DNA from 3 places in the Hafnia paralvei genome. Region 1 is predicted to be linked to each of the others. Evidence: predicted binding sites of a transcription regulator. Region 1 holds the regulator's gene; each other region holds the start of a gene.

Evidence for each region. The regulator Fur, encoded in region 1, represses iron uptake genes when iron is present. The targets are predictions, from matches to a motif close to ATAATAATGAGAACNACTATCAA.
Region 2: the regulator Fur is predicted to act here: its motif matches at 1,755-1,777, upstream of zupT (zinc transporter ZupT).
Region 3: the regulator Fur is predicted to act here: its motif matches at 2,664-2,686, upstream of feoA (ferrous iron transporter A).

What each region holds. Positions count from the first base shown of each region.
Region 1 covers NZ_CP083737.1:1,438,438-1,442,630, forward strand. The annotation lists gene K9N75_RS06785 (beta-N-acetylhexosaminidase) at 1-1,541, shown strand, start outside; gene fur (ferric iron uptake transcriptional regulator) at 1,795-2,244, opposite strand; gene fldA (flavodoxin FldA) at 2,564-3,091, opposite strand; gene ybfE (LexA regulated protein) at 3,213-3,488, opposite strand; gene ybfF (esterase) at 3,802-4,193, opposite strand, start outside.
Region 2 covers NZ_CP083737.1:702,903-707,095, reverse strand. The annotation lists gene K9N75_RS03265 (MFS transporter) at 1-636, shown strand, start outside; gene ygiD (4,5-DOPA-extradiol-dioxygenase) at 752-1,537, opposite strand; gene zupT (zinc transporter ZupT) at 1,790-2,563, shown strand; gene ribB (3,4-dihydroxy-2-butanone-4-phosphate synthase) at 2,625-3,278, opposite strand; FMN riboswitch at 3,398-3,577, opposite strand; gene ubiK (ubiquinone biosynthesis accessory factor UbiK) at 3,784-4,059, shown strand; gene yjeH (L-methionine/branched-chain amino acid transporter) at 4,151-4,193, opposite strand, start outside.
Region 3 covers NZ_CP083737.1:4,399,055-4,403,247, forward strand. The annotation lists gene K9N75_RS20415 (Tex family protein) at 1-2,154, shown strand, start outside; gene feoA (ferrous iron transporter A) at 2,841-3,125, shown strand; gene feoB (Fe(2+) transporter permease subunit FeoB) at 3,239-4,193, shown strand, end outside.

The DNA.
Region 1 (4,193 bases):
ATGAAGGTTGGCGTATTGAGATCCCTGGCCTGCCAGAACTGATCGACGTAGGCTCTAAACGTTGTCACGATCTGAGCGAAAAAGAGTGTCTGCTGCCGCAGCTTGGCTCTGGTCCAGATGCGAACAACAACGGTACAGGGCATCTGACCCGCGATGAGTATATTGATATTGTTAAATACGCTCAGGCTCGCCAGATTGAAGTGATTCCAGAAATCGATATGCCTGCACATGCCCGTGCAGCGGTGGTTTCTATGGAAGCGCGCTATGACAAACTGAAAGCCGCTGGGGATGAGAAGGGGGCCAACGAATTCCGTTTGGTTGACCCAACGGATACCTCAAATACGACCTCTGTGCAGTTCTACGATCGTAAGAGCTATTTGAACCCTTGTTTGGATTCATCTAAGCGCTTTGTCGACAAAGTGATCGGCGAGATTGCTCAGATGCATAAAGAAGCGGGCCAACCGCTGACGACGTGGCACTTTGGCGGTGATGAAGCGAAAAATATCCGCTTAGGGCCAGGCTATCAGGATAAGAATGGCAAAATTGAGCCAGGTAAAGGCATTATCGATCAGAGCAAAGAAGATAAGCCTTGGGCTCAGTCTCAGGTTTGTCAGACGCTGATTAAGAGCGGCAAAGTCGAAGACATGGAACACTTGCCAAGTCACTTTGCGATCGAAGTTAGCCAGATCGTCAATAAGCACGGTATTGAAAAAATGCAGGCGTGGCAGGATGGTCTGAAAGACGCTAAAGACTCCAAAGCGTTTGCGACCAAGCGTGTGGGCGTCAACTTCTGGGATACTCTGTATTGGGGCGGCTTCGACACCGTCAACGATTGGGCGAACAAGGGCTATGAAGTTACCGTCTCTAACCCAGACTACGTCTATATGGACTTCCCATATGAAGTGAATCCGCAGGAAAACGGCTACTACTGGGGAACTCGCTTTAATGACGAACGCAAAATCTTCAGCTTCGCGCCAAATAACATGCCACAGAATGCGGAAACCTCTGTAGACCGCGACGGCGCATTCTTTACTGCCAAGAGCGATAAGCCATGGCCGGGAGTGTATGGTCTTTCGGCTCAGCTGTGGAGTGAAATCACACGTACTGACGAAATGATGGAATACAAAATCTATCCTCGTGTAATGACTGTCGCAGAGCGTTCATGGCATCGCGCTGGTTGGGAACAGGATTACAAAGCGGGTCGTGAATACAAGGGCGGAGAAACTAATCTGGTTGATAAGAAGTCTCTGCTCAGCGACTGGCAGCGCTTCGCCAACCTGATGGGGCAGCGTGAGCTCGCTAAGATGGACAAAGCCGGTATTGGCTATCGTCTACCGGTGCCTGGTGCCAAAGTTGTTGGCGGTAAACTGGAAGCGAACGTCGCTCTGCCGGGGATAGGGATTGAATATTCTGTAGATGGTGGCAAACAGTGGCAGCGTTACGACGCGAAAGCTCAGCCAACGGTTTCCGGTGATGTTCAGATTCGCTCAGTTAGCCCAGATGGCAAGCGTTACAGCCGTGCAGAACCCGTGCAGGCTTAATCTGTAGGAAAGTGTTCCCTGCTCTGCATAGGGGAGGGAACACGGAATAAAATGGTTTTATCACTGCGTTTTAATCATTGGGTCGGATAAACCTGATAACACGTTGAGCTGTGAGTTGTTTCGCCCCTTGCCTGAGGGGCTTTTTTTCGCCTGTCACTTTTATTTGCAACCTTTGGCTACAGCGTCACTACCGCAAATTTTAGGCAATAAAAAAGCGACCCTAAGGTCGCTTTATGCTGCTGAAAATACAGGTTTACGCTTTGCTGTCGTGCAGCGTCTCATCTTCACGGCAATCACCTTCCGAGCAGTGACCATACAGGTACAGGCTGTGGTTAGTGAGCTGAATACCATATTTTTTAGCAATTTCATGCTGACGCTTCTCGATGGAATCGTCGCTAAACTCAATCACTTTGCCACAATCCAAGCAGATCAGGTGATCATGATGGTGTTGCTGAGTCAGTTCGAATACAGATTTGCCGCCTTCGAAATTGTGGCGAGTAACAATACCCGCGTCGTCAAACTGGTTTAAGACACGGTACACGGTTGCCAGACCGATTTCTTCACCCATATCGATCAGCTTCTTATACAGGTCTTCTGCGCTGACGTGGTGGCAAGTTGGATCTTGCAGAACTTCCAGAATCTTAAGACGCGGAAGCGTGACTTTAAGTCCAGCCTTCTTTAAAGCAGTATTGTTATCTGTCATTCGGATTCTGTCCCGTTACTTGGCTCGGAGACGTTTAGGATAGACTGCATTTGCTGCCAGCGTTGCCTTAATTGTCACCGAACTGAAAATATAATTGAGATTCATTATAAAGCTGATAGCGGTAAATGGGAACCGCGGCGTGTTAACAACTTGGGCGTAATTACACGGTGGAAATAAAACGTAACACACTGACAAATATGTGACTCTGCTGACTGTGGGCGTCATAGCGGGAAAAATGAGTTACACAAATGTTGCAAACTGCTTTCACCAATCGCTGAAATACCCGCAGACTTTCATGGTCTGCGGGCACAATTTCATTTTAGCCAGTAATCTCAGACAGGCTCATTTCATCAGAAATCTGTTTTACCCACGCATCAACGCGAGCTGCGGTCAGTTCAGGTTGACGGTCTTCATCGATAGCCAAACCGACGAAGGTTTTATCATCAACCAGTGCTTTAGACGCTTCGAAATGATAGCCCGCTGTTGGCCAGTGGCCTACGATAGTTGCCCCACGAGGTTCGATCAGATCGCGGATAGTCCCCATCGCGTCGCAGAAGTACTCTGCATAATCTTCTTGGTCGCCGCAGCCAAACAGAGCAACCAGTTTTCCGTTGAAGTCGATCTCTTCCAGTGAGGGGAAGAAGTCGTCCCAGTCACACTGGGCTTCACCGTAATACCACGTTGGGATGCCAAGCAGAAGAATGTCGAATGCTTCGATGTCTTCTTTGCTGCTTTTGGCAATGTCATGAACTTCAGCAACGTCTTTTCCGAGTTGCTTTTGGATCATCTTAGCGATGTTTTCCGTGTTGCCCGTGTCGCTGCCAAAGAAAATGCCTACGATTGCCATGTCGCGTTTATACCTTTTATATCAAATAATTAAACTAGATTCTTGAAAAAGACCAGTACGTACTTTACGCACTATAGCACTTTCAACCGCATTGATTTGTCGTCATTGTGTGCTGGCGGCGTTAAGATTTTAAAATTTGATCGAGCAAAATTTGTTCAATCAATTCACTGCGGCTAATATTTTGTTCCTGAGCCAGACGATTCAGCATTTCAACCGCTTCTTCGTTAATTTTCAGCTCGACACGACGCAGTCCTTTCACTTTATCGCGGCGCAGTTGGTTGCGTTTGTTAATTCTTAGCTGTTCATCCCGGGATAACGGGTTGGTTTTTGGGCGACCCGGACGACGTTCATCTGCGAACAGATCCAGAGTCGTGCGGTCCGTTTGTTCTTTGGCCATATCAGGTAGCGGTACTACAAGGAGAATTTTGAATCTGCGTAACGAATCAGATCATGATTAACATACTAGGGCCATTCACCCTTTACCGGCACTATCCTTAAACAGCAAAACAGCCTGCCAGAATAATAGCGCGCCATAATACCCTAGCCCCCCCAGCGGCGACAATCCTTAATCTTGCTTACCTTACTGACGTCAGATGGTTTTTTCTTCAGGGATGTTGGCATGAGGGTGTTTCTCTCGGCTTTTACACTTGTATTAGAGATGCAGAGAAAGTGGGGCTAGCGCAGGCTCACCCCAGATTTGAGCTAGGATTTTAGATATCAGAATCTAGAAAGCGGTGCAGCGTGCGTAACACCAGTTCGGGTTTTTCTGCATGTAGCCAGTGCCCAACGCCTGCGATGACATGGGCGCGGGCATGAGGGAACTGGCGCGCAATCGCCTCGCGATGGCTGTCCTGAATGTACGGGGAAAGCCCCCCTTTGATAAACATGACGGGGCCTTGATAAGGCGCAACGTCTTGCCAACCAACGATGTTTTCGTATTGCTCCCAAAGCGCCGGCACGTTAAATAGCCATGCACCGTCCTGAAAGGATTTCAGCAAAAACTGTATAACGCCTTCTTCCTGAAGATAGTGACGCATGACGTCTGCGGCGTCTTGGCGACGCGTTACCTGTGAGTCGGTGACGGCGTTGATGGCGGTAAAAA
Region 2 (4,193 bases), 740 kb from region 1:
CAGTCTCAGGGAGAAAAACTACGTCTAAAGTCTCTCTTGGCTGATTACCGTCAGGTATTTGGTAATTTACGCTTTGTCTGCGGCGCCGCATCAATTGGCTTCTCTGCTCTGCCGCTATTGGCCTGGGTGGCTATTTCGCCCGTCATTCTTATCGATGGAGAAGGTCTGACACCAGTCGCTTACGGCTGGCTACAGGTGCCGATTTTCATTGCGCTCATTGCCGGAAATTTAGTGCTGGCACGCATTGCCGGCAAAATGCCGATTGAAAAACCGCTTTGGCTTGGCGCTCCCCCCATCATTGCAGGACTAGCGCTAGCGGCTTTTGGCACCGTGTTTACGCCGCATGCCTATCTTTGGACCATCGCTGGCTTAAGTCTTTACGCGTTCGGTACGGGTCTTATCAACGCAGGGCTTTATCGCCTAACACTGTTTGCCAGCGATATGCGCAAAGGTACCGTCGCGGCGGCACTGGGTATGACAACCATCGGTATCTACGCATTGGGAATCGAGCTGGCAAAACGTATTTATCTTTGGGCAGGAAGCGGCGTGTTTAATGTGTATGGGCTTATCAGCGGGTTGGTTTGGTTGGGACTGATGTGGATATTCCTGAGAAAAAAGCCTGATGCGCCAGCATAAAGTTAACATTCAATAACGCACAACTCCGTCGTTCTAGCCTTCGGGCAAATTTCTTCGAATGCCATTATTACAATATATGGGCGCGCCCCTCGCGCGCCCAAACGATAAACAGGGTTCACTCACCGACGACGACGGATAGCATACTCAGCGACGCCATAACGATGCCGTCAACGGGGACACGGATTGGCTCTTCACCGTCCCAAGCACCTAGGACATAAAGCAGCGGCAGAAAGTGTTCTGGCGAAGGGTTGGATAATTCAGCTCCCTCATGCTGCATAAAGTTAACCAGTGGATGATCCTCACCTTTATACGCAAGGTTCTCACGCACAAAATTATCAAAGCTGAATGCCCACGGATAAGGTTCAGCGTCGCCTTGCCATTTCACCATACGCAGGTTGTGCACCACGTTTCCGCTCGCCACAATCATCACTCCCTCATCGCGTAAAGCCGATAATTTTTTACCTAAGGCAAAGTGATAAGCCGCAGGCTGTGTTCCGTCGATGCTAAGCTGAATGACTGGAATATCAGCATCAGGGTACATTTTAATTAACACGCCCCAAGTACCGTGATCCAATCCCCACTCACTGTGATCTAAATGCACCATTTCCGGTTCGAGCAATTGCTGAACTCGACGAGCCAGCTCAGGGGCACCCGGAGCGGGATATTGAGTATCAAACAACGCCTGTGGAAATCCGCCAAAGTCATGGATAGTGCGCGGTTGTTCCATCGCAGTAACAAAAGTACCACGTGTAAACCAATGGGCAGACACGGCAATAATCGCTTTTGGGCGCGGTAACGTTCGACCCAACTCGCGCCAAGCCGCCGTGTAATCATTTTCTTCCAGCACGTTCATCGGGCTACCGTGACCGAGAAACAACGCAGGCATACGAGAGGTCGTCATAACATTATCCTTTTCTTATCTACTGGAGGGCGCTGCCTCCGAATCCCTCTACAGTACTCACAATTCAGCAAATCGTCTGCCGGATAACCATGATGATGATTGTCAGTAAATTTGAATATTCTCTGCTTGCCAAAGTCTTTCGCCTCACGATGAGGTTGAGTTATTAGTTCTATTGGTAATAACGTTGTATTCGCTATTTACTTACTGATAGGCTAAAACAATAATAGGAATCATTATCAACATGGAGGCGCTATGTCAGTTCCACTCATTCTGACTCTGCTTGCTGGCGGTGCCACGTTTGTCGGCGCGTTGTTAGCCATCGTCGGGCAAAAACCATCTAACCGGGTTTTAGCCTTTGCGCTCGGCTTTGCAGCAGGGATTATGCTGCTGATTTCGTTAATGGAAATGCTACCCGCCGCGCTAGATACCCAAGGCATGTCGCCTATGCTGGGTTACGGCATGTTTATCATTGGCTTAGTGGGCTATTTCCTATTGGACAGGATGTTGCCTCATCAACATGCTCACGACCTGATGGATGCGCCTAAAGCGGGAAAAACGCGCAACCTGCGCCGCACGGCTATGCTGCTGACATTAGGCATCAGCCTGCACAACTTTCCAGAAGGGATAGCCACCTTTGTCACCGCAAGCTCCGATCTCGAACTCGGAATGGGAATTGCGTTAGCCGTTGCTATTCACAATATTCCAGAGGGTCTTGCGGTAGCTGGACCCGTTTACGCCGCAACAGGTTCGAAAACTAAAGCGTTGTGGTGGGCAAGTATTTCAGGTTTTGCTGAGATTTTAGGGGGACTGCTAGCATTCTTCCTGCTGGGACCGGCTATCTCTCCAGTATTCATGGCATCGATTATGGCGATGGTGGCCGGGATTATGGTCGCGCTGTCAGTCGATGAGCTTATGCCGTTGGCGAAAGAAATCGATCCGCAGAATAACCCGAGCTATGGCGTTTTGTGCGGTATGACCGTAATGGGGTTTAGCCTAACATTGCTTCAGAGCAGCCCATTAGGTTAATCCAGTATGAATAGCAAAAAGGACAGCCTAGGCTGTCCTTTTTCGTTTGGCTAGCAAGCATTTAGCTCGCTTTTTTCTCTTGAGACTGACGATATGCAACCAAATCGTCGATGGTCACAACGGGCATATTATGTTTGTTAGCAAACACAATCACCTCTGGAGCGCGAGCCATAGTGCCATCGTCGTTGGTCAGTTCGCACAGTACACCCGCGGAACGGAAGCCAGCCAAAGTGACTAAATCAATAGTGGCTTCGGTATGACCACGACGCGTCAACACACCGCCGTTTTGCGCACGCAGTGGGAATACATGACCTGGGCGATGCAAATCAGAAGGCTTAGCACCTTCTGCACTCGCCGCGCGCACGGTGGTCAAGCGGTCTTTGGCTGAAACACCGGTAGTAACGCCTTCGGCGGCTTCGATAGTCACGGTGAACGCGGTGCCGTAGTGGCTGGTGTTATTGCTGACCATCATTGGCAGATCTAACTGCAAACGACGCTCTTCAGTGATGCACAGACACACAATGCCGCTACCATGACGGATGGTCATCGCCATCTGTTCTTCAGTCATGGTTTCAGCAGGGAAAATCATGTCGCCTTCGTTTTCACGATTTTCATCGTCGAGCACCATCACACCACGTCCTTCACGCAGCGCAGTCAGCGCACGTTCAACACGTTCCATCGGAGTACCGAAATCGGAAAGTAAAGTCTGATTCATGGTAAAAAAACCTCATTAATTATATGGATTACCAGAATCAGGGCAGCTTTGAGGAGTGGCAAACGCAAGCCTACGGCCTACGCGCCTAATAACGCGAGTGGGATAAACCCAACAGGTATCGTTACTCTCTCCCATCCGGACTCTAACCGTCGGCTCTGGAATTACACCAGATCTGCTGTCCTTACACTTTGCAGCGTAAGCGCTCGCGGGCTTTTTATGATTTCGCCACGCCTTTAAAGGCATGCGTTATGCATAAATTTACCGCCGGTGGGGACTTCCACCCCGCCCTGAGAATAAGCAGGCCAACTATAACGCTAATGACTAATTTGGGCAATCGGCTTTCCTGATTATCCAAGAACGATCACAGAGGTTTATCCGTTAGCCAACTCGCATTACACTATGGACTTAAAGCATCACGGCTATGCCGCAGCTCAATATCATCGTCATTCGTTCTGATCGTGGTGTGAAGCCACAACGCATGACCATAACGACCAAGGAACACTCCATGATTGACCCGAAGAAAATTGAACAAATTGCTCGTCAGGTGCATGAATCTATGCCAAAAGGACTGCGTGAGTTCGGGGATGATGTCGAGAAGAAGATACGCCAAATCCTACAAGCACAGTTCAACCGTATGGATTTAGTCAACCGTGAAGAGTTTGACGTGCAGACTCAAGTTCTCATGCGTACCCGCGAGAAACTCGCCCTGATGGAACAACGCCTTTCTGCGCTAGAAGAAAAACTGGCGGCAACAGAGACGACGACCAAAGACGCGGAATAATCCAACTCGGCCCCAAAAGTAAAACGGAAGCTTAGGCTTCCGTTTTTTGTTTGTTCAATATGCAGGAGAAAACAACAGTACTAATACGAATCTAGGCACCCGCGACGGCGCGCTTCGGCAGGAAAGCCCACAGA
Region 3 (4,193 bases), 1.8 Mb from region 1:
CTGCGCGAACTGGAAGAACGCCGAGCCACGATCCTGAAGTCTATCGACGACCAAGGTAAGCTCACCGAACAACTTGCTGGTGCCATTAACGGCACAATGAGCAAAACTGAACTAGAAGATTTATACCTCCCCTATAAGCCTAAACGTCGTACTCGTGGACAGATCGCCATTGAAGCCGGTCTGGAACCTTTAGCCGATTCGCTTTGGCAAGACCCACAGCAAGAGCCTGATACTCTGGCGGCAAACTTCGTCGATGCCGACAAAGGCGTTGCCGATACCAAAGCCGCTCTGGATGGGGCTCGCTATATTTTGATGGAACGTTTCTCCGAAGACGCCGCTCTGTTGGCCAAAGTGCGTAACTATCTATGGAAAAACGCCCATCTCGTTTCCAAAGTCGTGGAAGGAAAAGAGGAAGAAGGCGCGAAATTCCGTGACTATTTCAATCATCACGAGCCTATTGCTAACGTTCCTTCTCATCGCGCGCTAGCCATGTTCCGTGGCCGTAACGAAGGCGTACTGCAACTTTCACTGAATGCCGATCCTCAGTTTGATGAAGCACCGCGTGAAAGCTACTGTGAACAAATCATCATCGACCATTTAGGTTTGCGTCTGAACAATGCACCGGCTGATGCGTGGCGCAAAGCCGTAGTGAACTGGACATGGCGTATCAAGGTGTTATTGCATCTGGAAACCGAGCTGATGGGCACGCTGCGCGAACGCGCAGAAGACGAAGCTATCAACGTATTCGCCCGTAACATGCATGATCTGCTGATGGCAGCCCCTGCAGGGATGCGCGCAACGATGGGACTCGATCCTGGGCTGCGTACCGGCGTTAAAGTTGCCGTGGTGGATGGGACTGGCAAACTGGTTGCCACAGATACCATTTATCCACACACCGGGCAGGCCGCTAAAGCCGCTGCGGTGGTTGCAGCGCTGTGTATCAAACACAACGTTGAGCTGGTTGCGATTGGCAACGGTACCGCATCTCGCGAAACTGAACGTTTCTATTTAGACGTACAACGTCAGTTCCCTGAAGTTAAGGGACAGAAAGTCATCGTCAGCGAAGCGGGCGCATCGGTTTACTCGGCGTCAGAATTAGCGGCTCAAGAGTTTCCCGATCTGGATGTATCCATTCGTGGAGCGGTATCTATCGCCCGTCGTCTGCAAGATCCCTTGGCTGAGCTAGTCAAAATCGATCCAAAATCAATCGGTGTTGGTCAGTATCAGCATGATGTCAGCCAAACTCAGTTGGCTCGCAAATTGGATGCGGTTGTCGAAGACTGCGTAAACGCCGTCGGCGTAGACCTGAATACAGCCTCAGTGCCATTGCTAGCGCGAGTTGCGGGTCTAACCCGTTTAATGGCGCAAAATATCGTTGGCTGGCGCGATGAGAATGGCCGCTTCAGCAACCGTGAACAACTGCTTAAAGTTAGCCGTTTAGGCCCTAAAGCGTTTGAACAATGTGCCGGCTTCCTGCGTATCAATCACGGCGATAACCCGCTTGATGCATCCACCGTTCATCCTGAAGCTTATCCCGTTGTGGAGCGTATTCTGGCAGCAACGCGTCAGAGCCTGCAGGAGCTAATGGGTAACCCAACCGAACTGCGTAACCTGAAGGCCAGCGAATTTACCGATGAGCGCTTCGGTGTGCCAACCGTGACCGATATCATCAAAGAGCTGGAAAAGCCGGGCCGAGATCCTCGCCCTGAATTCAAAACGGCAACCTTTGCCGACGGCGTTGAAACCATGAACGATCTCCAGCCGGGGATGATTTTGGAAGGCTCCGTAACCAACGTGACCAATTTTGGTGCATTCGTTGATATCGGTGTTCACCAAGATGGTTTGGTTCACATCTCGTCCTTGGCCGATAAGTTTGTTGATGATCCACATAAAGTGGTTAAAGCAGGCGATATCGTGAAGGTTAAAGTCATGGAAGTCGACATGCAGCGCAAGCGTATCGCTTTAACCATGCGTCTGGACGAACAACCGGGTGAAGGGGGGTCACGTCGTGGTAGCGCAGAACGCACCACAGAGCGTCAGCGTCCAGCCAACGGCAATGCGCGTCCCGCACGCAATGATAAGAAACAGGATAGCGGCAATAACAGCGCCATGGGTGATGCATTGGCCGCTGCCTTAGGAAAGCTGAAGCGCTAAGGGAATCCTCAAATCACCTTCCCTCTCCTCGATTTTCGATGAGGGAAGGTGAGATTCATCACATTTTACAAATCTAAATGAGTATTTATTGCAATTACATCAGTGATTCTCACATGTGTTACTCATCCAATTTGATAACAAATAGTTAAAAACAGTTTCTTTGCTGTGTGATTTTTAACATTATTAATGTTTAGAAACTCAGTTTTATTAACCTATTAATTTTCCAACTTTACTGACAAACAGCCACCCTTCATTCTAATTTGTTTCCTTCTCCCTACAAACCTCATGAGTTTTATCAAATATATTGAACATGCAAACGCCATATCATTTAATCTCATGAAGATAAGCCGCGAAAAACATACAAATTATTAACTCTTGTAACCAATGATTCTCATTTGCGATAGCTGAAAAATAGTGCTAAAACGGCACAATAAGGATTGAATTACAGCTAATCCGCCGAGGACGTTGACGACAGATTTCACAGCCTTGGCGACTTTTTTCCTGTGATTTTAATAATGATTCTCAATATTATTATATTACGCATTCTCCAATGCCATCTTGCATCACTCTTCTAGAATGCGCGGCGCTATCGCCAAGGATAAAAATAATCCGGTTCTCCCGTCTGATATAAAACCTCAGACCCGAGTATTTCTCCGTAGCAAATTACCGAATGTAAGAAGGTTTTTATGCATCAGCTTATTCCGGGCCACCAATATAAAATTATTGGCTTTTCGCCTTTAATTAGCCCTGCCTACCGTCAGAAATTACTTTCTCTGGGTTTTTTGCCAGGCTCTCCATTCAGCGTGGTTCGCATTGCGCCACTTGGCGACCCAATTGAAGTGAAATCGCGCCGTGTAAGCCTCGTTCTGCGTAAAAAAGATCTTGAATTATTGACGATTGAATCGATGCCGCTGGACGATAAAACCAAAACCAGCGTCATGACGCCTCAGATTACGGCTAACGGCGCATAGATACGCGACTCGCTTTGCTGCTGACCAATTATCAGCGGCGATCATTTATGGGATGGCGATAAGACCGACGGTCTGCTCGTCTGCTGCACACTCTCCTTATAAAATGTTGGATTATGAAACAACTCACCATCGGGTTAATCGGTAACCCCAACTCAGGTAAAACCACGCTATTCAACCAGCTGACAGGTTCCCGCCAGCGCGTTGGTAACTGGGCTGGCGTTACGGTAGAACGTAAAGAAGGTCATTTCACGACTCAGGAACATCAAGTCAAACTGGTAGATCTACCGGGTACTTATTCGCTGACAACGATTTCAGAACAGACATCGTTGGATGAGCAGATCGCTTGTCACTATATCCTGAGCGGGGACGCTGATTTAATCATCAACGTTGTTGATGCCTCTAACCTTGAGCGCAATCTGTATCTAACGCTGCAACTTCTCGAGTTGGGTATCCCCTGCATCATCGCACTGAATATGCTGGATATCGCTCACAGTCAGCAGATTGAAATTGATATTGAAGCCCTTTCTCATCGCCTCGGTTGCCCGGTAATCCCTCTCATCTCTACCCGCGCCAGTGGCATTGTTGAACTTAAAAAAGCCATCGATTTGCCGCCGACATGCGCGGTTGAAGCGCTAGTCGAATATCCCCCTCTGCTGCTGGGACAGGTGGATCGTTTGTCTCAAGCGATGCCTGACACTTTAGCCGTACAGCAACGTCGTTGGCTGGCACTACAGTTGCTGGAAGGGGATATTTATAGCTCAACGCGCGCCAGCAATGCATTGAAAATTCTGCCTGAAGTGCAGGAAACGCTGAAGCGCACGCTAAACGAAGATCCTGCATTGATCATTGCGGATTCGCGTTATCAAAGTATTACGGATATTTGTGATTCCGTGAGTAATACCACCACGGCGCTGCCTAATATCCTGACGGAAAAACTAGACCGCATTATTCTCAATCGCTGGCTGGGCATACCGATTTTCCTGCTGGTGATGTACATCATGTTTGTTTTGGCGATCAACATTGGTGGCGCTTTGCAGCCGCTGTTCGACGTTGGTTCTTCAACCATCT